DNA from 3 places in the Acetobacter sp. P1H12_c genome. Region 3 is predicted to be linked to each of the others. Evidence: riboswitches for the same ligand, from Rfam matches in the RefSeq annotation. Region 3 holds a riboswitch; each other region holds the start of a gene.
What was found. A riboswitch is a leader RNA that binds a small molecule or an ion and turns the genes downstream of it on or off. The one in region 3 is predicted to bind cobalamin.
Positions count from the first base shown of each region.

Region 1: another riboswitch for cobalamin. It lies ahead of KP699_RS15310 (hypothetical protein); the one in region 3 lies ahead of KP699_RS07185 (CbtB-domain containing protein).
Region 2: another riboswitch for cobalamin. It lies ahead of cobG (precorrin-3B synthase); the one in region 3 lies ahead of KP699_RS07185 (CbtB-domain containing protein).

Region 1 is NZ_JACRVR010000055.1:2,544-9,871, forward strand. It holds gene rfaE1 (D-glycero-beta-D-manno-heptose-7-phosphate kinase) at 1-610, shown strand, start outside; gene KP699_RS15295 (AGE family epimerase/isomerase) at 607-1,827, shown strand; gene KP699_RS15300 (replicative DNA helicase) at 1,898-3,412, shown strand; gene KP699_RS15305 (PepSY domain-containing protein) at 3,409-4,860, opposite strand; gene KP699_RS15310 (hypothetical protein) at 4,857-5,267, opposite strand; cobalamin riboswitch at 5,306-5,517, opposite strand; cobalamin riboswitch at 5,645-5,855, shown strand; gene KP699_RS15315 (TonB-dependent receptor) at 5,942-7,328, shown strand, end outside.
Region 2 is NZ_JACRVR010000006.1:27,877-35,204, reverse strand. It holds gene cobJ (precorrin-3B C(17)-methyltransferase) at 1-28, opposite strand, end outside; gene KP699_RS05935 (precorrin-2 C(20)-methyltransferase) at 25-750, opposite strand; gene KP699_RS05930 (precorrin-8X methylmutase) at 750-1,379, opposite strand; gene cobG (precorrin-3B synthase) at 1,366-2,613, opposite strand; cobalamin riboswitch at 2,741-2,989, opposite strand; gene KP699_RS05920 (aldo/keto reductase) at 3,111-4,166, shown strand; gene panC (pantoate--beta-alanine ligase) at 4,259-5,098, shown strand; gene KP699_RS05910 (RidA family protein) at 5,130-5,480, shown strand; gene KP699_RS05905 (Hint domain-containing protein) at 5,555-7,219, opposite strand.
Region 3 is NZ_JACRVR010000009.1:27,452-34,779, reverse strand. It holds gene cobT (nicotinate-nucleotide--dimethylbenzimidazole phosphoribosyltransferase) at 1-961, shown strand, start outside; gene KP699_RS07190 (adenosylcobinamide-GDP ribazoletransferase) at 958-1,812, shown strand; cobalamin riboswitch at 1,947-2,082, shown strand; gene KP699_RS07185 (CbtB-domain containing protein) at 2,119-2,343, shown strand; gene KP699_RS07180 (CbtA family protein) at 2,365-3,084, shown strand; gene KP699_RS07175 (glucosyltransferase domain-containing protein) at 3,207-4,694, shown strand; gene KP699_RS07170 (hypothetical protein) at 4,802-5,005, shown strand; gene KP699_RS07165 (helix-turn-helix domain-containing protein) at 5,027-5,323, opposite strand; gene KP699_RS07160 (histidine phosphatase family protein) at 5,525-6,340, opposite strand; gene cobD (threonine-phosphate decarboxylase CobD) at 6,337-7,328, opposite strand, start outside.

The DNA of each region.
Region 1 (7,328 bases), on a different contig from region 3:
GGGCGCCAGCATGACGTTCGAGCAGGCCATGCGCGTGGCCAATGCCGCAGCCGGTGTTGTGGTGGGCAAGCTGGGCACGGCCACGGCGGATATTCAGGAAGTGCTGCACGAGCTGGAAGAACAGTCCGGCCCGGACCAGATGCCGCATCTGCTTCCGCTCTCCGCCGCCTGCGCGCAGGTGCAGCGCTGGCAGGCGCAGGGGCTGAAGGTCGGTTTTACCAACGGGTGTTTTGATATCATTCACCCCGGCCACGTTGGGCTGCTGGCAGAGGCCCGCGCCGCGTGTGACCGGCTGGTGGTGGCCCTCAATACGGATGCCAGCGTCAGCCACCTGAAAGGCCCGGCCCGGCCCGTCAACACGCTGGAATCCCGCGCTCGCGTGATGGCCGCCATCCGGTATGTGGACGCCGTGGTGTCTTTTGATGAAGATACCCCGCTGGAGACGATCCGCACCCTGATGCCGGACGTGCTGATTAAAGGTGCGGACTATAAACCGGAGCAGGTTGTGGGTGCTGACCTTGTGGTGGGTAATGGGGGCGAGCTTGTGCTGGCCACGCTGGCCGCAGGGCATTCCACAACGGCTACGATTGGACGGATTCAGCAATCATGAGTCGCACATTGCCCCCCAACCCTCTGACAGATGCCCAGACCGACGGCGCACCGCTGCCTCTGGTTGCCGTGCGGGACCGGTTTTCGGACTGGCTGTTCCAGAAGGCTCTGCCGTTCTGGGCCACAACGGGGTGTGACGGCACCCCGCATGAGCTGGCTCTGCTGGGTGCGCAGGAACATCTCACGCTGGAGGGTGAGCCCGCTTTGCCGCCGTTCAAGCGGGTGCGGGTGCAGGCGCGGCAGTTGTTTGCGTTCTCATGGGCTGCGTTGCAGGGGTGGGAAGAGGGTGTGTCCCGTGCGCACGGCATTTTCCGGTTTATGCTGCATGCCCACCGGGAGGACGGGGGCTGGGCGCGCATCTTAACCCGTGAAGGCGCGGTGAAGGATGCCACGGCTGACCTGTATGATATCGCGTTTGTTGTGTTTGCTCTGGCCTGGTATGGGCGGCTGGAAGGCTCCGGCCGGGCGGAAAAACTGGCGCGGGACACTCTGGGCTGGGTGCAGCAGAATATGGCCACGCCGAATGGTGGCTTTCTGAACTGGCTGCCCGATGATGGTGCCCCCAGGCAGCAGAACCCGCATATGCATCTGCTTGAAGCCGCACTGGCTCTGTATGGTACCACGCATCATGAGGCCGATCTGGCTCTGGCCCATACGTTATATGAGTTGTTCCGGAACCGCTTTATGGACCCTGTTACGGGCACGCTGGGCGAGTTCTTTGCAAAAGACTGGCAGCCTGCCCCCGGTGAGGCCGGGCAGTGGGTGGAGCCGGGGCATCATTTTGAATGGGTGTGGCTGCTGGGGGAATATCAGCGCCTGACGGGCGTGGAGACGTCCGAACCTGCCATGCGGCTGGCCAGCTTTGCCACCCGCTTTGGCCTTGAGCCGGAGACGGGCCGGGTTCGGGATGTTCTGACGCGCGACGGGTCTGTTCTGCGCGGCGGCTCCCGCCTGTGGGTGCAGGGGGAAGCCCTGCGCGGTATCCTGAGCCGTGACAGGCTGGATAGCCGGGGGATTGCCGTCCGGCTGGCGGAAAATCTGCTGGACCATTATTTTACCGGCTGCCCGGTTGGCACATGGGTGGACCAGCTGGATGCGGCGGGCGCGCCGGCTGTAACCAAAATCCCGACCAGTTCCCTCTACCACATCATCACGGCGTTTGATGCGCTGGATCTGGCGGCAAAGCAGGCCACAAAGCCCGTTTTGCCAAAGCTGTAAGGCATGGGCGTTTTTCGGTTAAAGCCGGAAGACGGATGTGTCAGGACCTGATAAACGAAACGGCGTGAGTATGACCCAGACCCAACCCGCGCGGCAGGAAGAAGAAACGCTTCTGTCGCTCTCCCTTCGCCATCCTCCTGCCAACCTTGAAGCAGAGCAGGCCCTTCTGGGCGCGCTGCTGACAAACAACCGGGCGTATGACCGTGTTTCCGACTTTCTGACGGGCGCGCATTTTGCCAACCAGGTCAATGGTCGGATTTATGATGCCATTGCCCGCCGGATTGAAAACGGCCAGCTTGCGGACCCTGTTACGCTGCGGGCCGAGCTGGAAAATTCCGGAATCCTGAATGATGTCGGTGGTATGGCCTATCTGGCCAAACTGCTGACCTCCATGGTCGGCATTATCAACGCCGGGGATTATGGTCGCGCCATTCATGATGCGTGGATCCGCCGCCAGCTGATTGATATTGGCGAGACCGTGGTGAACAGCGCGTTTGGCACAATTTCTGATCTGTCCGGCCCGGACCAGATTGCCGCGGGGGAAGAGGCTCTGTTCCGCCTCGCGACTGAAAAAGGGCAGGACGGCGGCTTTGTGGTGTTTGACCGCGCCCTGACGGACGCCATTAAAACAGCGGAGCTGGCCTTCAAGCGGGAAGGGCACGTGTCCGGTCTGACCTCTGGCCTGCGGGATCTGGACAAGAAAACCGGTGGGCTGCACCCGTCGGATCTGATGATTCTGGCGGGGCGTCCCGCCATGGGTAAAACCGCGCTGGCGACCAAAATTGCCTTCTCCGCCGCGCGTGCGCTGATGATTGAGGCGGAAGAGAAAGGGCCGGGCGTGGAGCCAACCGGCACGGTGGCTATTTTCTCTCTGGAAATGTCGGCCGAGCAGCTGGCCACCCGTATTCTGTCCGAGCAGGCGGAAGTGTCCGGTGAAAAAATCCGTCGTGGGGATATCGGGCAGAAAGAGTTTGACCGCTTTGTGCGCGTCAGCCGTGAACTCTCCCGCCTGCCTCTGGTGATTGACGATACCCCGGCGATCTCACTTTCCGCCATGCGGACCCGCTGCCGCCGCCTGAAGCGCACGCGCGGGCTGAGCCTTGTGGTGGTGGATTACCTCCAGCTTATGCGTCCCTCCGTTGGCACACGCCCGGAAAGCCGCGTTCTGGAAATCTCCATGATTACACAGGGGTTAAAGGCGATTGCGAAGGAACTGGAAGTGCCGGTTATCGCGCTCTCCCAGCTCTCCCGTCAGGTGGAAAGCCGTGAAGATAAACGCCCGATGCTCTCGGATCTGCGTGAATCCGGGTCCATTGAGCAGGACGCGGATTCCGTGATGTTTGTGTATCGTGACGAATATTATCTCCAGCAGCGTATGCCCAAGGAAACAGCGTTTGATTCCATGGAAAAATACTCAGCCGCGCTGGATGACTGGCAACGTAAAATGAGCCTTGTGCATAATAAGGCCGAACTCATTCTGGAAAAACAGCGTCACGGCCCCACTGGCGTCGTGCATCTGTTCTTTGAAGGAGAGTTCACACGTTTTGCGGATCTGGATATGGTGCATGAGGAGCCGCATCACTAAGAGCGGCCCGCTGCACGCAGGCTGGTGCGGCGCAGCCGCCTGATGCCGATAAGAACGCCGGACAGAAAAACGCAGAACACGCCACACAATAATGGAACGGCAATGCTCCGGTGCATCAGGGTTCTGCGCAGTCCGGCCTGAAAGTCCAGATCATGAAACCCGTACACCAGCCAGCGGGATTGGCGGGCAGGGCCGTCCAGAATGGTCTGCACAGCGCCGGACTGTCCGTCCAGATAGGTCAGGGTGCCATCGGTCGCCTGTGCCCGCCAGACGGGAAAATGGCGTTGATGCGTGGGGCGGCTGAAGTAATAGGCATCCGCCTGCGTTAGAAAAGTCAGGTCGTCCGGCGTTTTCAGCAGGCCCGCTGGCTTAAGCATCAGGCTGATCTGCTCTGGGGTGAGAGGCGCTGGAGTCAGGGCTTCATCCAGTCTCCGGCTCTTGGGTCCGGTAGCGGTTTGCTCCGTGATCTGCATAAAAACTTTGCTGTTTAGAAAAGCCGTTTTTATGCCGGTGCATCCGGGTGGTGCGGCACTTATCAACCGTGAGAGAACCTGATGGATCTCCGCGCCGGTCGCCGTGCCAGTCACGCGCAGGGGACGGGTCGCGTTTGGATTGCTTTGAAACAGGCCTGCGGGAGACATGGTAAGCAGTCCGGTTGTAACCCATAAAAGGGCCAGCACACCAAACACCGCGCCACAGAGATGATGGACCCCATGCCACCCTTTATAAGGGGTAAAGGGGGCTGCGCGGCGCAGGCGCAAAACGCCAATCCACAGCCCGGTAACGGTGAGAAAAACTCCCGTGCCAGACAAAAGAATAACGACGTCGCTCCAAAGCGCCGGGTGCTTGCGCAGCACCGCCGGGTAAAGCCAGTGTGGAATAGCCCCAACCCATGCCCAGAGGCGGGTGGAGCGTGTTGTGGCCTGCATGACCTCTCCGGTCAGGGAGGAGACGTAAATCTGCGTGCGCGCCGCATCGGGAAACAGAAAGCGATAAAAGCCATTTTCCCGGCCATGAGTATCCAGAATCCACTGGTCGTCTGTGGTCAGGCCATCAAAGACGGGGCGGCCCTGTGCACCGGTGGCCCGCGCATATCGGGTGGCGCTGGTAGCGGCATCTTCCGGGGTGATGCGCCCCGCATGGCCGGTGCGCAGGTCCAGCGCAAAAGGTGGGCCTTCCTGTGGCGTGAGCGTCAGAACCGGTTCGTGCCCTACCATATTGATCTGAAAAGCCTGAAAGCGTTTTGTGCTGCCCAGTTTAGCCAATTCCGGAAGTATGGCGGGCCAGTGGATTTCCGTCGGAACACGGCGCAAGGCGTCTTCCTCCGGCTGAGGCCATGTGTGCCAGAGCATGACAAGGCCGGAGGCGCACCAGCCTGCCATCAGCAGGCCCATGCCAATACCCAGCCATCGGTGGGTCAGATACAGCGTCCGGCGGAAGGCCTTCATGCGGGGCTGTTATACAGCGCCATGGCGGCGTTCTGGGCGCCGCGCGTCCAGTGGACGGCCACATAGGCCCGCACAATGCGCTGCGCGGCAGCGGGCGGCATGTCCATCCTGAGGGCTGGCATGGCTTCAAGATAGTCAGAGGCGGTGAGGAGCAGCGGCCGGAAAGCCTCTTCCAGCACAGCGCCCCGCTCCCGGTGGGGGGCAGGCAGGGACGGGACCAGCTTGAGGAAGAGCGCGTGGCCGTTCTGGGCAATGACCTCCTCCTGCTCAGGGGGCGGCAGGTGCGCCAGATGCGCGGCCTGCAAGGCATGAGCGCGGGACGGGCAGGCGCTGAGCAGGCGGGCAAAAGCCGGATGATACGCCTCTTCTGGTTGAAAAGGCCGGGGGAAGGGGGAAAACGGTCCCACTGGTATACTCCTGCCTTCCGGTACATCCCGCCCGGCGGCGTGGTCTGAACGACAACAGCAGGTCTCCTGGCTCACGGTTAAACGTCCGTCTCCCGCCTTCCCGGTTGTGCACCAGTGGCGTGCCTTGCGGCAAAAAGACACGGACAAACCGCCTACAGTTGCGGGAGCAGCGACCGACTGAGCCGTGCGGCACGGCATACGGTCTTCCCTTTTAACCCGCCTGCGCGGGGCTGTTGACTGACAGGGAGAGACTGTACGCAAATGCCGGTTTTGCGCAACAGGCCGGTGTGCAACGTGCGGCACGGCCTGTGCCTTAGAGCCGTTTTTTATGGGGTATAAAGCTGCACGTTCGTTGACAAGGTTTTTCAGACCCTGTTTACGCTGCACGCAGCAATGGTGCTTTGTGGCTGCGTGCGCGGCCAGAAGGCTAAGAGGGAAATCGGTCCAAGCCGATGCTGCCCCCGCAACTGTAAGCTGAGAGGGCTTGCGGCGTTCATGCCACTTTCTGTGTCATCCACAGGGGGGAAGGCAGCCGCAGGACCCGAGGACCAGCAAGCCAGGAGACCTGCCATTGCGCCAAAGTCACGGACGGAGCTGCCATACGGGGTGATGTGGCGGCGAGGCACGGTTTGCTCAGTGCCTCCATCGCGGTGACGTTGTTTTGGAGCGAACCCGTGCGTCCAGTCTCTTATGCCCTCAGTCTTCTGTTCGGCATCAGTTGCGTGCCCGCCGCCTATGCGGCCACCCCTGATCCCTCAGACCCGAAAGCCAGTGCTGCCCATCCGTATAAAAAACGGACAGCAGTACCCCCGGCCAGAAAGGTGGCAGGCCCTGAATATATCACGGCTTATGGTAAAACCGCCCCTCTCCAGATGACACCCGCAGTCGGTGGGAAACTTGGCCTGTCCATCCAGCACACGCCGGGCACACTCAATGTGGTCTCGCATGATCTGATGATGCAGCGCGGTTATGCCCAGGCTGAGGCCGCGGCAGACAGCGCGCCGGGTGTTTCCTCTGGCGGGTCTCCGGGGTCGCCCGCGCAGCTGATGATGCGCGGCTTTACCGGCAACCAGATTCTGGTGCTGCATGATGGCCAGTATTTTGGCCCGACCACCATGGTCAACCGGCCTCAGAACACCTTCAATCTGGAAAGTGTGCAGGTGCTTAAAGGCCCGTCCTCCGTGTTGTATGGGCAGGGGGCCGTGGGCGGCACGGTGGATATGCGTAGCCGTACGCCCACGTTTGATGGCCCGCATGCCAACGCACTTGTATCCTACGGCAGTTTTAATACGTGGAACGCCGGGGTTGGCGGTTCCGTGCCGATTACGCAAACGCTGGCTTTGCGCACGGATTTCAGCCGGACATCGTCTGACGGATTTGTAAAAGGAGCCGACCCGCACTCGGATGATTTTACGACAACCTTGCTGTGGAAGCCGACGGAAAAGTTCACCGCGCGGCTGAGCATGGATTATCTGACGGACCGGCTTTCCACTTATTACGGCACGCCGCTGGTGGATCTCTCGCAAACAGGCGGACGTGTGGGTGGTCTGCTCAGTTCCAGCAAAGGGCTGGGCCTTACCCGTGCGTCCCTGTGGCGGTACTATAACGTGCGGGATGGCAAGGCCGGGTCTGTCAACGCGACGCCCACACTGCATCTGGACTGGCGGGTGAACAGCCATGTTCTGTTTCATAACAGCAGCTATTTCATTTATTCTAAACGACGCTGGAACAACGCGGAAAGCCTGACTTACATCAGCGCCCCCGGCCAGACGGATGCCGCAGGCAATGCCATTGCCCCCGGCAGCATCAGCCGGGACCGGTTTTATGTGTATCAGAACCAGCATCAGGTTGGGGATACGCTGCACGGGCAGTTTGATTTTTCCATTTTCGGCATGAAGAACCGTTTTGTGCTGGGAGGCGACGCCTACTATCTGCGCTTCATCCGCAACCGGGGTTTTCCGGCTGCGGACTATGCGGACAGCGTCTCTCTTGTCAGCCCGGACGCCACGCCACTTGGGGCGTTTTCCGGGGAATACCCGTATATGAAATCCCCCACCACGA
Region 2 (7,328 bases), on a different contig from region 3:
GCCCGATAATGCTGACAGACCCCGTCATCGCACGCCCTTTCTGCCCGGCACCAACGCCAGTGAAAAATAGGGCGCAGGCCCATCCTGTTCCGCAAATGGCAGGCAGCGTGCCTCCGGTTGCGTGCCACGCTCTACATAGACAGCATCCGGCAAACGGCCTGTCTGCTCCAGTGCTTTCCGCAATTTTGGCATATTCCGGCCAATCTTCATCACCACCGCCGCATCGGCCTTGTCCAGCCAGTGCACCAGAACCTCTTCCGGCATGGTGGCAGGCAGAACACACAGAACATCATCCCCGTGCGTCATAGGGCGCGCCGCCTGAGACCAGCAACCGCTCATGGCGGAAATACCGGGCACAACCTGAGTTTCAAACCGAGTATGCAGACGGTCAAACAGATACATCGCGGACCCATACAGAAAAGGGTCCCCTTCACACAGCAGAGCGACGTCCCGCCCCTCTTCCAGAACCGCAGCAAGATCCTCCGCACAGCGATCATAAAACGCATGCATGTCGATATGGTAGCTTGGGTCTTTGACGGAAATTTCGGTGGTAAACGGATAAGCCAGCCGTATTTCCTGCGTTGTGGCAGCAATATGCGCCTGCGCGATGCGGCGCGCGTGCCCCTGTGTGTCATGCCGACAGAAATAGGCCACAACCGGCACCCCTTGCAGGGTTTTAACAGCCCGCAGCGTCATCAGGTCTGGGTCCCCCGGCCCCACGCCCACCACATGCAGCGTTCCGCGCACCATTACTCCACCTCACTCGCCAGAGCATTGACAGCCGCCGCGGCCATGGCACTTCCCCCCAGCCGCCCGTGCACAACCAGCCATGGAATATCATGCCTTTTTGCAAGGGCCTCCTTGGATTCCGCCGCCCCGACAAAGCCGACCGGCAAACCAATTACAGCCGCAGGTTTTGGCGCACCGGCATCCAGCAGTTCCAGAAGATGGAACAAAGCCGTAGGCGCATTCCCGATTGCCACAACGGCCCCGGCCAGCTTTTCCCCCCACAAATCCAGCGCTGCGGCAGACCGGGTGTTGCCAATCTGCCGCGCAAGATCTGGCGTGCGCGCATCCCGCAGGGTGCACACCACGGCATTATCCGCAGGCAGACGTGCACGGGTAATGCCATGCGCCACCATCTCGGAATCACATAGAACAGCACAGGATTTTTTAAGGGATTTTCTTGCGGAAGATACAAAATCCTCCGTCATCCTCACGGATTGCGCTACATCGACCATGCCACAGGCATGAATAATGCGGACAACAATCTGGGCCTGCTCGGCGGAAAAACCGCTTAAGTCAGCTTCTGCACGAATGGTCGCAAAGGAGCGTTCATAAATGGCAGCGCCATCGCGGATATAATCATAAGGCTGCATTTTTAACATCTCCTTCAGACAGAACCTGTCTTACCACCTTTGCACCATCACATTCCGGCACAACGCAGAGTGGTTGATCCCCCGCGCGTCCGTTCCGGATCACGCCATATCCCTCAGTCCCGGCAACCAGCGTGACTGTCGCACGCCCCGGATGCGCACAGCCTTTGGCACACCCGGAGACGTGCATCTCCATCCCCTCCGGCAAATGCGGAGCCAGTTGCAGCGCCAGTTGCCCTGTGTCCGCAGAAGCCTGCCCACATCCTGACGCACCAATACAGGCATAGACCCGCAGGCGCGGGTCATTCGGGTACATAACAAGTCCTGAAATTTCTGGCATTTTCCTTAATCCGCCAAAAATCAGGCTCCCCCATGGTGTCATCCGCAAAATGCCGTCACCGGTCTGCGCAACATCTGCACAGGCCCGCAGCGTTGCTGCCGTCAGACGCCCCAGCGGCGCAGCCACCGCATAAAGATGGCCTGTCAGAGGCCCGGCCCGCTGGACCAGCGCGCGACCGTGCTGCCTCTCTGTTCTGACAAGGGGCGCCCATGCAACCCCGATTTCTGCAAACAGTCTCTGGCCAACAGCAGGCATCCGCAAAGGCCGCATGGCCTCACGGCATTTTATAAAAGCACCCGCCAATGCAAGAGCCATCTGCACAGCCTCAGACAAACCCTGCGGCTCTGAGCGGGCCTCACCACAGACAACGCACCAGCCGCCCCGCTCAGAAGCCGGGTTTTGTACAGCCTGAAGCATGATATCAGCCTGCAAAGACCCAACGGGGAAAAAACCACCGCCATCGACGCAAAACCCGAATTTATCAGGCAAAGCTGAAAGAGCGGGAGAGCCGATCAACCCGGCCCTCAACGCCTCCGCACAGAGCATGGTCTCCCCGGCACAGGCCGGGTCCGCGCCCGCCAGAGGGGTGACCTGAAGTGCGAGCCGCCGTTCAGCATCCGGGTCTGCCTGCCCGAGGCCCGCCTCCACCATACGCTGCGGGAAAGCACGGGCCGCTTCCGGCGCGAACCCCCGCAACTGCACATTTCCCCGGTTGGTCAGGCTGATCTGCCCGTTGCCGTCCTGCTCCGCAACATTGGCCAGCAGGTGGGCCTGCGCTGCGGTTATCCGGCCCAGCGGCGGACGCACGCGTACCAGCCAGCCATCCGCCGCCTGCATGGGGGCAAACAGACTGGGGCACCATCCCTTCACCACTGGGGCAGAAAACGCGGCAGACATGAACACCCTTCAGTCAACACACAGCACAAGGCCGCATGGGGGTGTTCATCACAAGGCCATCAGGACAAACCAGACAGTAGCGCGTTGACCCAACGCACCATCACGCTCCGGACACCCCGCCAGACATGACACTCAGCACAAAGATGGCAGGTCTCCTGGCTCATGACACAAAACCCCCGGCGCTCCGGCAGTTTTCGCCTGTTTCCGCCCTTCCCGGAGCACGCTCCAGTGGGTCAACACTCCCAAAAACAAGAGTGCGGAAAACACGCCTGATGTCACATACAGTTGCGGGGGCAGCGACGGCCAAGAAACAGAAGGGTTCTCACCGTACTTCCCTTTTCATCCCCTGACGGGAACCATCTGCCCTTTGTTAAGCAGGCTCTCCGGTGGTTGTCAAAACAGAGTGAACGCGCTGACACCCTTGAAAACGTCCCTCTATACTGCCAGTTCAAAACGGTCATCCGCGTTCACTCTTCACCCACACGGAGAACAGCTTCATGCAGTATCGTCAACTTGGCCGGTCTGGCCTGCGTCTTTCTGCCCTTACCCTTGGCACCATGACATTTGGAGGCAAAGGGGACTTTGCAAAGACGGGGAATACCGACACAGCCGGGGCGCGCCGCCTGATTGACCTGTGCCTGGATGCGGGCATCACCATGTTTGATACGGCGGATATCTATTCCTCCGGGGAATCCGAAACTATTCTGGGGGAAGCCCTGAAAGGGCGCACACAGGAAATTCTGGTCACGACCAAAGCCCGCTTCCGTACGCAGGACGGACCAAACGGGGCTGGTTCCTCCCGCCTGCATCTCATTACCGCGTGTGAGGCCAGCCTGAAGCGCCTCGGCCGTGACCATATTGATCTCTATTATCTGCATGAATGGGATGGTCAGACCCCACTGGATGAAACACTGGAAGCCCTTGATACGCTGACCCGTGCTGGAAAGATCCGCTATAGTGGCGTTTCCAATTTCTCCGCGTGGCATATGATGAAAGCGCTGTCCGTTGCTGAGCGCAACAGGCTGATCGCCCCGGTATCCCAGCAGATTTACTATTCACTTCAGGCACGCGATGCAGAGTATGAACTGCTGCCCGCGGCTGTGGATCAGGGCATTGGCGTGCAGGTCTGGAGCCCGCTGGCAGGTGGCCTGCTCTCCGGCAAATATCGCCGTAACCAGCCAACACCCGCCGGCCGTCAGCTTGAAAATTTTGGCGAACCCCCGGTGCATGACAAGGAAAAGCTTTTTGATATTGTGGAAGTGCTGCTTACCATTGGGGAAGAGCATGGCGTTTCCGCAGCGCAGGTCGCTCTGGCATGGACCATGCATCGCCCGGCCATTACATCCGTCATCGTGGGCGCCCGCACGGAAGAGCAGTTAAAAGACAATCTGAAAGCCGCAGAACTCACCCTGTCGGAAGACCAGCTCAACCGCCTCAATCAGGCCAGCCAGCCTCCCCTGCTCTATCCCTACTGGCATCAGGCGAGCACCGCGGCAGACCGGCTCAGCCCGGCAGACCGTGTGCTGCTGGAACCATTCCTGAAAACACAGTAAGACGGCCCAGGACGGACAGTGGATTTCCCGGCAATCGTGCACAAGCCGGGTGGTCCTCTGTCCTGCGCTTTTACTGCAAACCGGGATGCGTCATGAAGCTTGTAAGAACCAGACAGGAACTGACCGAGATTGTCACTCAGTGGCATAAGGACGGGGAGACAATCGGACTGGTGCCCACCATGGGGTCTTTGCACGAAGGCCATCTGACACTGGTGCGGGCGCTGGACGGCAAAGCCACCCGGCGGATTGTGACAATTTTTGTCAACCCGATCCAGTTTAACAACCCGGATGATTTCCAGCTCTATCCACGCGGTCTGGACGCGGATGAAGCCCTTCTGGCACAAACCGGCGTGGTGGATGTTCTGTACGCCCCGGATGAAACCCAGATTTACCCGCCCGGCTTCTGCACGCGCATTACTGTTTCCGGCCCGGACAAGATGCTGTGTGGCGGTGACCGCCCCGGCCATTTTGATGGCGTGGCAACAATCGTCACCAAGCTGTTCATGCAAACCCGTGCTGATATTGCCGCGTTTGGGGAAAAAGACTTCCAGCAGCTTTGCATTATCCGCCGGATGGTGACGGATCTGGACCTGCCCGTGACCATTCTGCCCGTGCCCACCGTGCGGGAAGCTGACCATCTGGCGCTGTCCTCCCGCAACAGGCGGCTCACCGCCACCCAGCGCCAGCAGGCTGCCCATCTGCCACAGGCTTTACAGGATTGCCTTGCCGCGCTGAAAGCCGGAAAACCCGTGGCCGCCACGCTGGAGCGCTGCACACAAACCCTGAAAGACGCTGGGTTTACAGTGCATTATCTGGACCTGCGATCTGAAAAAACTCTGGCGCCGTCAGAAAAAGCTGACCCCGGCACCCGCCTGTTTGTTGCGGCCAGCCTTGGAGACATCCGGCTGATTGATAACATGCCGCTTGCCTGACACCACCGGATAGAAAACAGGAAACACATCCATGACCATTACACGCCTTGACCCCGAAGAACGCCTGACCGGCGCTGTCATTTACAACGGGCTTGTGCATCTGGCCGGGCAGATTGCTGATGATGCCACTCTGGATGCGGAAGGCCAGATGGCCGATATCCTGCGGCAGGTGGATGCCCTTCTGGCCAAAGCGGGCACAGATAAAAGCCGCCTGCTTTCCGTGCAGATTTTTCTGGCGGATATGAACGATATGGCAGGCATGAACCGCGCATGGGACGCCTGGCTGGACCGGGACAACAAACCCGCCCGCGCGACGGTCGAAGCAAAACTCGCCAGACCGGAGTGGCGTGTGGAACTGACCGGCATTGCCGCGCTCCGATAACACTACACTCTTCAAAAAATGCAGGATCTGCCAGAAAAAGCAGACCCTGCATCCCATTTTAGACCTTCAGACTATCAGGCCGTTTTGACCTGCGTTTCCGCTGTCTCCTCAGCGCGGATAATATAGGGCCCCGCTGCAAGAATCTGGAGTGAGAGGATGCCCATTTTTCCCTCTGTCAGGTAATCACCCAACGGAAGCTCCGCGTCCCCATTGGTCCACACACACTGCGCACCTTCCGACGGGTACCAGCCAGCCGGTTTTACCGCCTGACGATGCGCACTGATGTCATGCTGACTTTTGGCGCAAAACAGATGGATATCCGCAACGGCCACGCCCATAGCCCGGCGATCATCCACAAATGGCCCGGTCACATCAGCCGGACGGCTGGTGCGGGAGACAATCCGGACAGACTGTGTGCCCGGCGGCAGCATGAAGCTGTAATGATGCGCGACTTTGCGCATGGGCCTGACCAAAGCATCAGTTTCCGTAACCAGATGCAGATCAGGGTCCTGCGTCAGAGCCGGAGCGTTTGCTGAAGTCTGGCAGCCAGCCACGCTGTCTTCCCGCCATTCCAGCATGCGGAACAGAGGCTCCACAAAAGCACGGTCTACACAAAGCGGTGCCCCTGCATCCTTTTCCCATGTGCGGGCTGTGCCATGCAGGGCCACAACCCGGCCTTCCTGACGGAAAGAGGAGCGATTGCCCGTATCCAGATAGCTTTCGGTCAGCATGCCATCGGCGGTAATAACGGAATGCTGCTCTGTTTCCACATGGTAGTAGTCATAAGACGTTATGGATTTATCATAAAAAATGGACGCGCCATTCACGAGCATACGAACGGGAACAAACTTGCCTTTAAAAAACAGACAATGCTCTGCTGTAATCAGCATGTCTTTGTAAGGCACACCGTCGGAAACAGCATCTTTCAGAACGCGGACAGGATACCCGGCTTCATCATCATGCAGACCCGGCTGCACCGTCGCACGCGCTTTGCCAACCCAGACAACCGGACGAAGAACGTCCTTTTTATTCTTCCAGTCAAACGCAACAATCTGATCACCAATACGGAGATCTTCAACTGCTACATCACCATTACAGGTACGGATCATACTGCCCGAAAGGAAGCATGTAACAGTAACGACATCACCATTAAACTGATAGTCATCTTTGTCATAACCCTCGGCAAAAGTAACATTTGCCAAGACGGTACCGTTCTGATCAACAATAGTCTTTCCATCGTCTCCCCATTGGAGAGTTGTACTTTGACCATTATCAAAAATAATTTTATCCCGTGGAGACAAATTATTTAATGTAAGTGTTCCACTTGCAGCATAATTTTTTACCGTAAGCGTATTATATTCTGTTGCCCCTGACGGAGAAGCACCAAATGTAATGGGAGCAGTCAAGGTGCCTACAGTTAAGGCCCCGCCGTTAGCAATCGTAACAGTTTTACCGGTTAGCGTGCCGTCAATAGTAAAATTTGTTGCCTCAATAGTTAAAGAACTATTGTTTGTAACGGTATTGTTTACAGTAAGATAACCATCACCCTTTAATGTTACATTACCATCAACCGTCATATTATTAGAATGAAAATTAGTATTAGATGAATCGCCTTCCGTCCAACCATCGTAATGAACAGCTTTGACCGTTACTGTAATCGGAGAAGAAGTGCCATCAAGAGTCACATCCTGACTATTGTATTGGTCACCCCAGTCACTAGTAGTATTTATGGTAGACATTTTCCGAATCCTTGATTTGCGCAAAGAATTTGGAGTGTGTCTTTTTTGATATTCTATGTTTTGCTTGCACTAACAATATTGGGAGTGTAAGCGTTTTTACGGTTCATTA
Region 3 (7,328 bases):
GCTGGAAGAGCTGACACAGTGGCTGGGCGGCTGGCAGAGGCGGGCGCAGCCCCGGCTGGACCGGGTGCAGATTCTGATTTTTGCGGGCAATCATGGCGTCGTGCGGCAGGGCGTTTCCCCCTGGCCGCAGGATGTGACGGCCCAGATGGTGCAGAATTTTGAACAAGGCGGGGCTGCCATCAACCAGCTTGCCCGTGTGGCGGGTGCGACGTTGCAGGTTGTGCCTGTGCGCGGGCTGGCTGCCACGGCGGATTTCACCACGGCCCCGGCCATGACGGAAGAAGCCTTTCTGGACGCGGTGCAAACAGGGTATAACGCCGTGCTGCGTCCATGTGACCTGCTGTGTCTGGGAGAAATGGGCATTGGCAACACCACGGCGGCAGCGGCTCTGGCGGCGGCTCTGTTTGGCGGCACCGGGGCCGACTGGGCCGGGCGCGGCACCGGGCTGGATGCCCCCGGCGTGGCGCATAAAGCGCGGGTGATTGATGCCGCTCTGGCGCACCATAAGGCAGAAGTGGCGGCGACACAGGGGGCCTCTGCGGCGAAGAGCGAACACGCAAAGCGGTTGGGCGCGGTAACACCTGCCTATGACCCGCTGGAAATAGCCCGCAGGCTCGGCGGGTATGAACTCGCGGCTTTGCTGGGGGCGACGCTGGCGGCGCGGCATTCCGGCATTCCGGTGCTGCTGGATGGATTTGTCTGCACGGCTGCGGTGGCTCCGTTGGCGCGGCTGGCTGCAACGGGGGGACTGGCCCATACGCGCCTTTCCCATTGTTCCGCCGAGGCAGGCCATGCGCGGCTCGCAGAAAAGCTGGGGCTGGTGCCGTTGCTGGACCTTGGTTTGCGGCTGGGGGAAGCCTCCGGCGCGGCATTGGCGGTCCCGCTGCTGCGGGCGGCGGTGGCGTGCCATAATGGCATGGCGACTTTTACGCAGGCTGCGGTTTCAGGCCGTACAGAATGAAGCCTGCCCCGGCTGAATCCTGTGTGGCCCGGGTGCGGCTGGATGTGGCCTGTGGGCTGAGTTTATTGACGCGCCTGCCGGTAAGCTGGCTGCTGTCCCCCGCGCAGCGGGCCAGCACGGCGCTCTGGCCTATGGGCCGTTCTATCTGGTGCTGGCCGCTGATCGGCGCGGGCCTTGGCGGGCTGGTGGGGATGCTGTTCTGGCTGCTGCGGCTGAGCCATATGGCGGCTCTGCCTGCGGCGGGGCTGGCGCTGGCCTTCCAGTGTGTGCTGACCGGCGGCCTGCATGAGGACGGACTGGCTGACATGGCGGACGGCTGCGGCGGGGCCACGCGGGAGCGTCGGCTGGAGATTATGCGCGATAGCCTGACTGGCAGTTACGGCGTGCTGGCCTTAAGCCTGAGCCTGCTGGTGCGGGCCTCCGCTGTTGCGGCGCTTCCTGCAACTATGGCGGTGCTGGCGCTGGTTGTGTCCGGCTGTCTGGCGCGCGTGGCATTGCTGGTTCTGGCCGCCTGCCTGCCCCCGGCCCGGCCCGACGGTCTGGCCCGCTCACTCAGTCCGCTGCCGCGCAGGCCTCTATGGCTGGGGTTGCTTCTGGCTGCGGGGTGTATGGGCGGGATACTGCGGGAAATGCTCTACGCTCCCACCGCAACGATGGGCGGCTGGCTTTCCCGTGAAAATCTGATGTGGCTCCAGTCCGGGCTTGTAGCTACGGGGGCTGCTCTGATGGCCTGCTTTCTGGTGGGAGGCGCGGCCCGCCGGATGCTGGGAGGCTATACGGGAGATGTGCTGGGCGCCGCGGCAATTGTTACGGAATGTTGTGTGCTGCCCGCTCTGACAACCGTGCTCTGAGGCGCACCGCGCGCAAAACCGGGCAACACGCAAGAACAATTAAGACAGTGCAGGCAAGAGCCCTGTGGATGCACGCCAGACGGGCGGTTGCCAGACGGAGGGTGCCAGACGAGGGGTGTCAGACGGAGGCTGAATAAATTGACAGGGGCGCAGGGGCCGTTCAGACTAAAGGCTGATCTGGGGAAGCTGGTGGAAATCCGGCACGGTCGCGCCACTGTAATCCGCTTGCTGCAAGCGGGAAGTCAGACCTCCAGCCTTGTTTTTCTGTTCACCGCGGAACGCGTTTTTACCAGCGGAGCCTGTCTGATGATGCATCCTTCCTCCCCCCGCGCGCAGGGTATTGCCGCACCTGCCCCCGTTGCCATTCCCGTTGGCGCCTTGCTGCCCTGGGCCGTGTTTGGCCTGCTGCTGTCCGTGCTGATGCTGTATTTTGTGGGGGCGGAACAGGGGGCTGTTTCCCTGATTTCCGGGCATGAAGTGCATGAATTTGTGCATGATGGCCGCCATCTGCTGGGCTTTCCCTGCCACTAAACCGCAGGGTTTTTTCTGATGATTGCTGGACGTTTGCTGGCACGCGGCATGATTGCCGGGTGCCTTGCGGCTGCACTTGCCTTTGCGTTTGCCCGCCTGTTTGGGGAACCACAGGTGGCGCTGGCCATTGCGTTTGAGGCTGCGCGCAGCGCGGCGGAAGGGGCTGCGCCGGAGCCGGAAATGGTCAGCCGGTCCGTGCAGGCCAGTTATGGTCTGGCCACCGCCACGCTGCTTTATGGCGCGGGGTTTGGTGGGCTGTTTGCGCTGGTGTTTTCCTTTGCCTACGGGCGGCTTTCTTTCTCCTCCCCCCGCGTGCTGGCGCTTCTGCTGGCTGCCGCCGGGTTTGTGACCGTGGTGCTGGTGCCGGACCTGAAATACCCGCCCAACCCGCCTGCCGTGGGGAACCCCGCCACGCTGGCGCTGCGGACGGAAACCTATTTTGTCATGATTGCGCTTTCCATCTGTGTGGCGGCCATTGCCTGCCTGATTGGCCAGAAAGTGGCGCAGGTGCGCGATAACTGGACCGGCTGGCTGTGCGGTGGCGCTGTCTTTGTGGGGCTGGCCGCCCTTGTGCAGTTTGGCCTGCCGGATGTGAATGAGGTACCTGACGGATTTCCTGCCGTGGTGCTGTGGCGTTTCCGCGAGGCCGCCCTTGGCATGCAGGTGGTGCTGTGGGGCAGCATGGGGCTGATTTTTGGCGCGCTGGCAACGCCGGTGCTGCTGGGCCGCAGCCGGAGCTGAGCCTCTCCCGCTGCGTGGCGCGCAGGTGAGGGGTATTTCTCCCTCCCTGCTCTTTCTGAAAAACAGATGATGCGATAACAGACACCAGCACCCTAGTGACCAGAAGGAGCTGTGTGGCGGATATGGACCAGAGCTGGCCTAAACTACATTCCAGACATGTCTGGTTGCTTTTCCTGTTAAGCTGCCTGTTTGCTCTGCCCATTTTTCTGGTCAACGTGCCGTATATGGATGATAACGCGCGCGTTTTATACGGCTACACATGGAGCCGCAGCGGGCGCATTTTCTCGACATTCCTGATGAACACGCTGGGTTTGCGCAGCCGCAATGTTCTTGATCTTGCTCCGCTGGGGCAGATTCTGGGCCTGCTGGCCCTTTCATGCAGCGGGGCGTTGCTGGCCGCGCGGCTGTTGCGCGGGCGCAGGATGGATGATCTTTCCGTCTGCCTGTGCGCCCTGCCGCTGGCGGTGCAGCCGTTTTTTCTGGAAAATCTGTCTTATAAATTCGACGCCTTGCCGATGCTTATGGCCCAGAGCTGCGCGGTTCTGGCGGCGCTGGTGCCGGAGGGCTGGTCTGGTCGGCGGCTGTTTGCCACATGCGCGGCTTTTCTGTTTGCGGTCATGTGTTTTTATCAGCCAGCGCTGAACACATTTCTGGCCCTCGCCGTGCTTCTGTTTGTGTGTGACACCTGTGAGGGGCGGGATCAGGCGGCATGGCGGGCGCTGGGCCTGCGGATGGCCGCACTGGGCGTAACCTATGGTGTGTATCACTTTGTGATTATCCGCCATTTTGTGCATGGCTCCTACGCTGGCCCCCATAGCGGGACCATGAGCCTGCATGATGTGCTGTCCGGAATGCTGTGGAGCAACCTGCAACAGGCGCGCGCCCTGCTGGCCTCCCTTCTGCACGGCGGGCCGGGCGTTGTTCTGGGCCTGTTTTATGCGCTCGGGGCGGCGTTTGTGTGGTCTGGTGTGCTGCCAGCCCTGCGCCGGGCGGACAGAGTTGCAAAGCTGAACGCGCTGGCACTGGTGAGCGTGCCATTTCTCCTTGTGCTGCTGGTGCCGGGGATTGTGCTGATTCTGGCGGATACGGTCATTGCGCCACGGATTTTTATGTCCTTTTCCGCCTGCGTTATTCTGGCCAATCTGTTTTTTCTACAGACGGCTGTGGGCCAGAAACTCCGCTGGCTGGCGGTTGTGCCGCTCCTGTATTTTTATGTGGTGTCCTTTGATTTTGGAAACGCCATGCAGGCCCAGGAACAGTTTGAAAAGGAGCAGGTGGAACGGCTGGCCAGCATGCTGGATGAAGCCGGTTTCCGCCCCGGAGATGATCTGTTCCTCTACGGCACGGAAGCAGAGGCCCCCATTGTGCGGAACGCTATTACCGCCCTGCCCTATCTGGCGGACGTGCTGCCGCGCCAGCAAATGAGTGATGATGCGTTTTTTGGCTATATCCGCCTGCGGCAGGTGGGCATAGACAGCCGGGAACATACGCCTGCGGAATGGGAAACGGCGCATGCCCTGCTGAAGACCAGCCACCTGCTGCATGAAACACCCCGCTTTGCGGTGTACCGGGACGGGCACAGGTTTGCCTCACGCCTGACAGGGCTGTGACGCACGGAGCGGCCACGCAGCAAAGGCTCTTGCGCCCTGCCTGAGGATATGCCAGCTTTTTTATTACGGTTTGTCAGTGAGTCGTTTGCCGGAAAAGGATCTGGAAAATGCGTACACGGTGCAAAGCAAAAGCTGTTGAAAACAAGTCCTTGCAGACCCTGCTTCTCATTCCCTTCGCGCCGTTACTGATGCTGGCTGTCTCAAATCTTCCGGTCGCAGATTTTGAAAAAGGGCTGCTTGATGGTGGTCTGGCAGGGATGCAGTTGCTGCTGGTCCTCGCCGTTTACCGCCAGAAAACCCGTAAAAAATAACGCTGCCGCTCAGGCAGAGCGTTACGGGTCCTCTTCAGCGTCCGCCGTCTGGGCTGTGGACCCGGCGGCCTGCTGGGCGGCCAGAGCGTCAAGATCTGCCGTGTGGTCTATGGCCCATGTGTAGAGCATTTCTATCGGTTCAATAAAAATCTGGCCTGCGGGTGTCAGCCGATATTCCACGCTTGGCGGCATAATCTGCTGCACATGGCGGCTGACAAGCCCGGCCTGTTCCAGTTGGTCCGCACATTTTCGATCCATGGAAGATTTTGAAATACGCCAGATGACAGAACTGTCAGACACCACACAGAAAATCGTCATTTTTATTGGGGCGGCCCTTATTTTTATCCCGCTGGATGTGGCGTGTATGCGGTATTTCCAGATCCGGGACGCCTTCTGGCCGACTGTCTTGCTCACATTTGCACTGGCGCAAATCAGTACTCTGCTTGTGACGAAGGCGGTGAAAATGAGAGCCGCGCAGAGACAATAAATCTGGAAATCTGGCCTGCTCAGTGCGGCAGATCAGCCCTGAGAGTCAGGCCCGGTATCCTGCCCTGCCCCCAGTGCCCGTACGCGCCAGTGTCCGGCGTGGCGGGTGAACAGGCTGGTGGTCTGGGGCGGGATATCCAGCTTTGCCGCCATCTCCGGCCCGCCTCCCAGAATTGCGCAGGCGAGAGCGCGTACAACGGCAGGGCGCGCAATAATCAGCAGCGTTTGTGCCCCGGAACCGGCAGGGCGGGCAGCGGCGAGTATCGTACCGCGCGCGGCCTCTTCCTGCGGCAATGTGGTCAGCCCGGTCCCGACCCGCGCGTGGAACTGACGCAGGCTTTCCCCCTCCGGCGGCGCGAAATCCGGGTCATGCAGCAGAGCATGCAGGGCTTCAGGCGCAAGGCTTTTCAGAGCCTGTCCGTGCCATGTGCCGTAATCGCGATCCCTTAGGGCTGCGGTGTGTGAGATGGGCGTTTCATGTGTGATGGGGATCTCAGGAGAAATAAACGGTATGTCGTCCGGTGCCTCCCCGGTCTGCAAAGAGGACGCTCCTCCGGCTGGTAGGAAGGGTGCATTGCCTGAGCGGACTGAAGGAGATGCGCTGTCCGGGTCAGACAGTGGGTCTGCCTGAGGGTCAGCGGGGAGACAGACGCAGTCTTCGGCCAGAATGATCTGACTAAACTGCGGGGGTTTGCGCAGATGCGGCAGGGAAAAGCCGCCCGTATTCGTGGGAAGAGCCACCAGACCACATGCCTCGCGCGCGGGAATACAGCCCTGCTTCACCGCGTCCGGCAGGCTGGTTGTCAGGCAGATCAGGCGGAGGGTCTGGGGGGTAGAGACGCGGGTCATTCGGCATCACCCACAGGGCGGGCAGCCCATGCCTGCACAGCGCTTTCCAGCCGGGACCATGCAGCCTCGGACGGGGGCAGGCCAATCCGCAGACGGCCCGGCTGGTCTGCAAAAATGCGTGTCACGAGGCCGTAGGTGCAGAAATGCCGCCAGAGCGCCGGAGCCGTGGGGTACAGCACCAGCGTAAACAGGCTGGCCTGCCCGGTGTGGGACAGACCGGCGGCATCCAGAAGTCGCGTCAGACGACCATGCGCCGCGCAGGCCTGTGCGCGGGCGGCGTACAGCCATGCGGTGTCTCGCAAAGCCTGCCGCCCTGCTGCCAGACCAAGACTGCCAACCGGCCACGACCCCAGAAACGCACGGGCCAGCGCGGCGCGCTCCGGGCTGGCCAGCAAAAACCCCAGACGCACACCGGGCAGGCCGTAGGTTTTTCCAAAAGACCGCAGCACCAGCAGCGCCGGATGGGGCAGAAGGGGGGCGACACTCTCCTGCTCAAAATCCGCGAAGGCTTCATCAACAATCAGGATGTTTCCGTGGGCGGCACACTGGTCTGCCAGTGTGTGCAGCCAGTCCGCGGAAAGCAGACGTCCGTCGGGGTTATTGGGGTTGCAGACGACACAGACGGTGCCGGGGTGACGGGCCGCGTGGAGGAGGTCTGACGGGTCCGTCACCTCCTGCACCGGCACGCCCTGCATGTGCCAGGTCTGGGCGTGCCCGGAATAGGTTGGCCCCAGCAGACACACGCGCTGCGCGGGCAGCAGGCGCGGCAACAGGGCAATCAGGCTCTGGCTCCCCGCCCCCGCAACGACCATGGCAGGGCTAGCCAGACCATATGCAGCGGCCGCAGCGGCCTGTAGATCGGCTTCTTCATCTTCTTCCGGGAGACGGGCCAGCACGGATACATCTGGCAGACGCAACGGATAGGTGTAGGGACTGATGCCAGTTGAAAGGTCATAAGCCGGCCGGGGAGCCTGAGGAAAATGCGCCA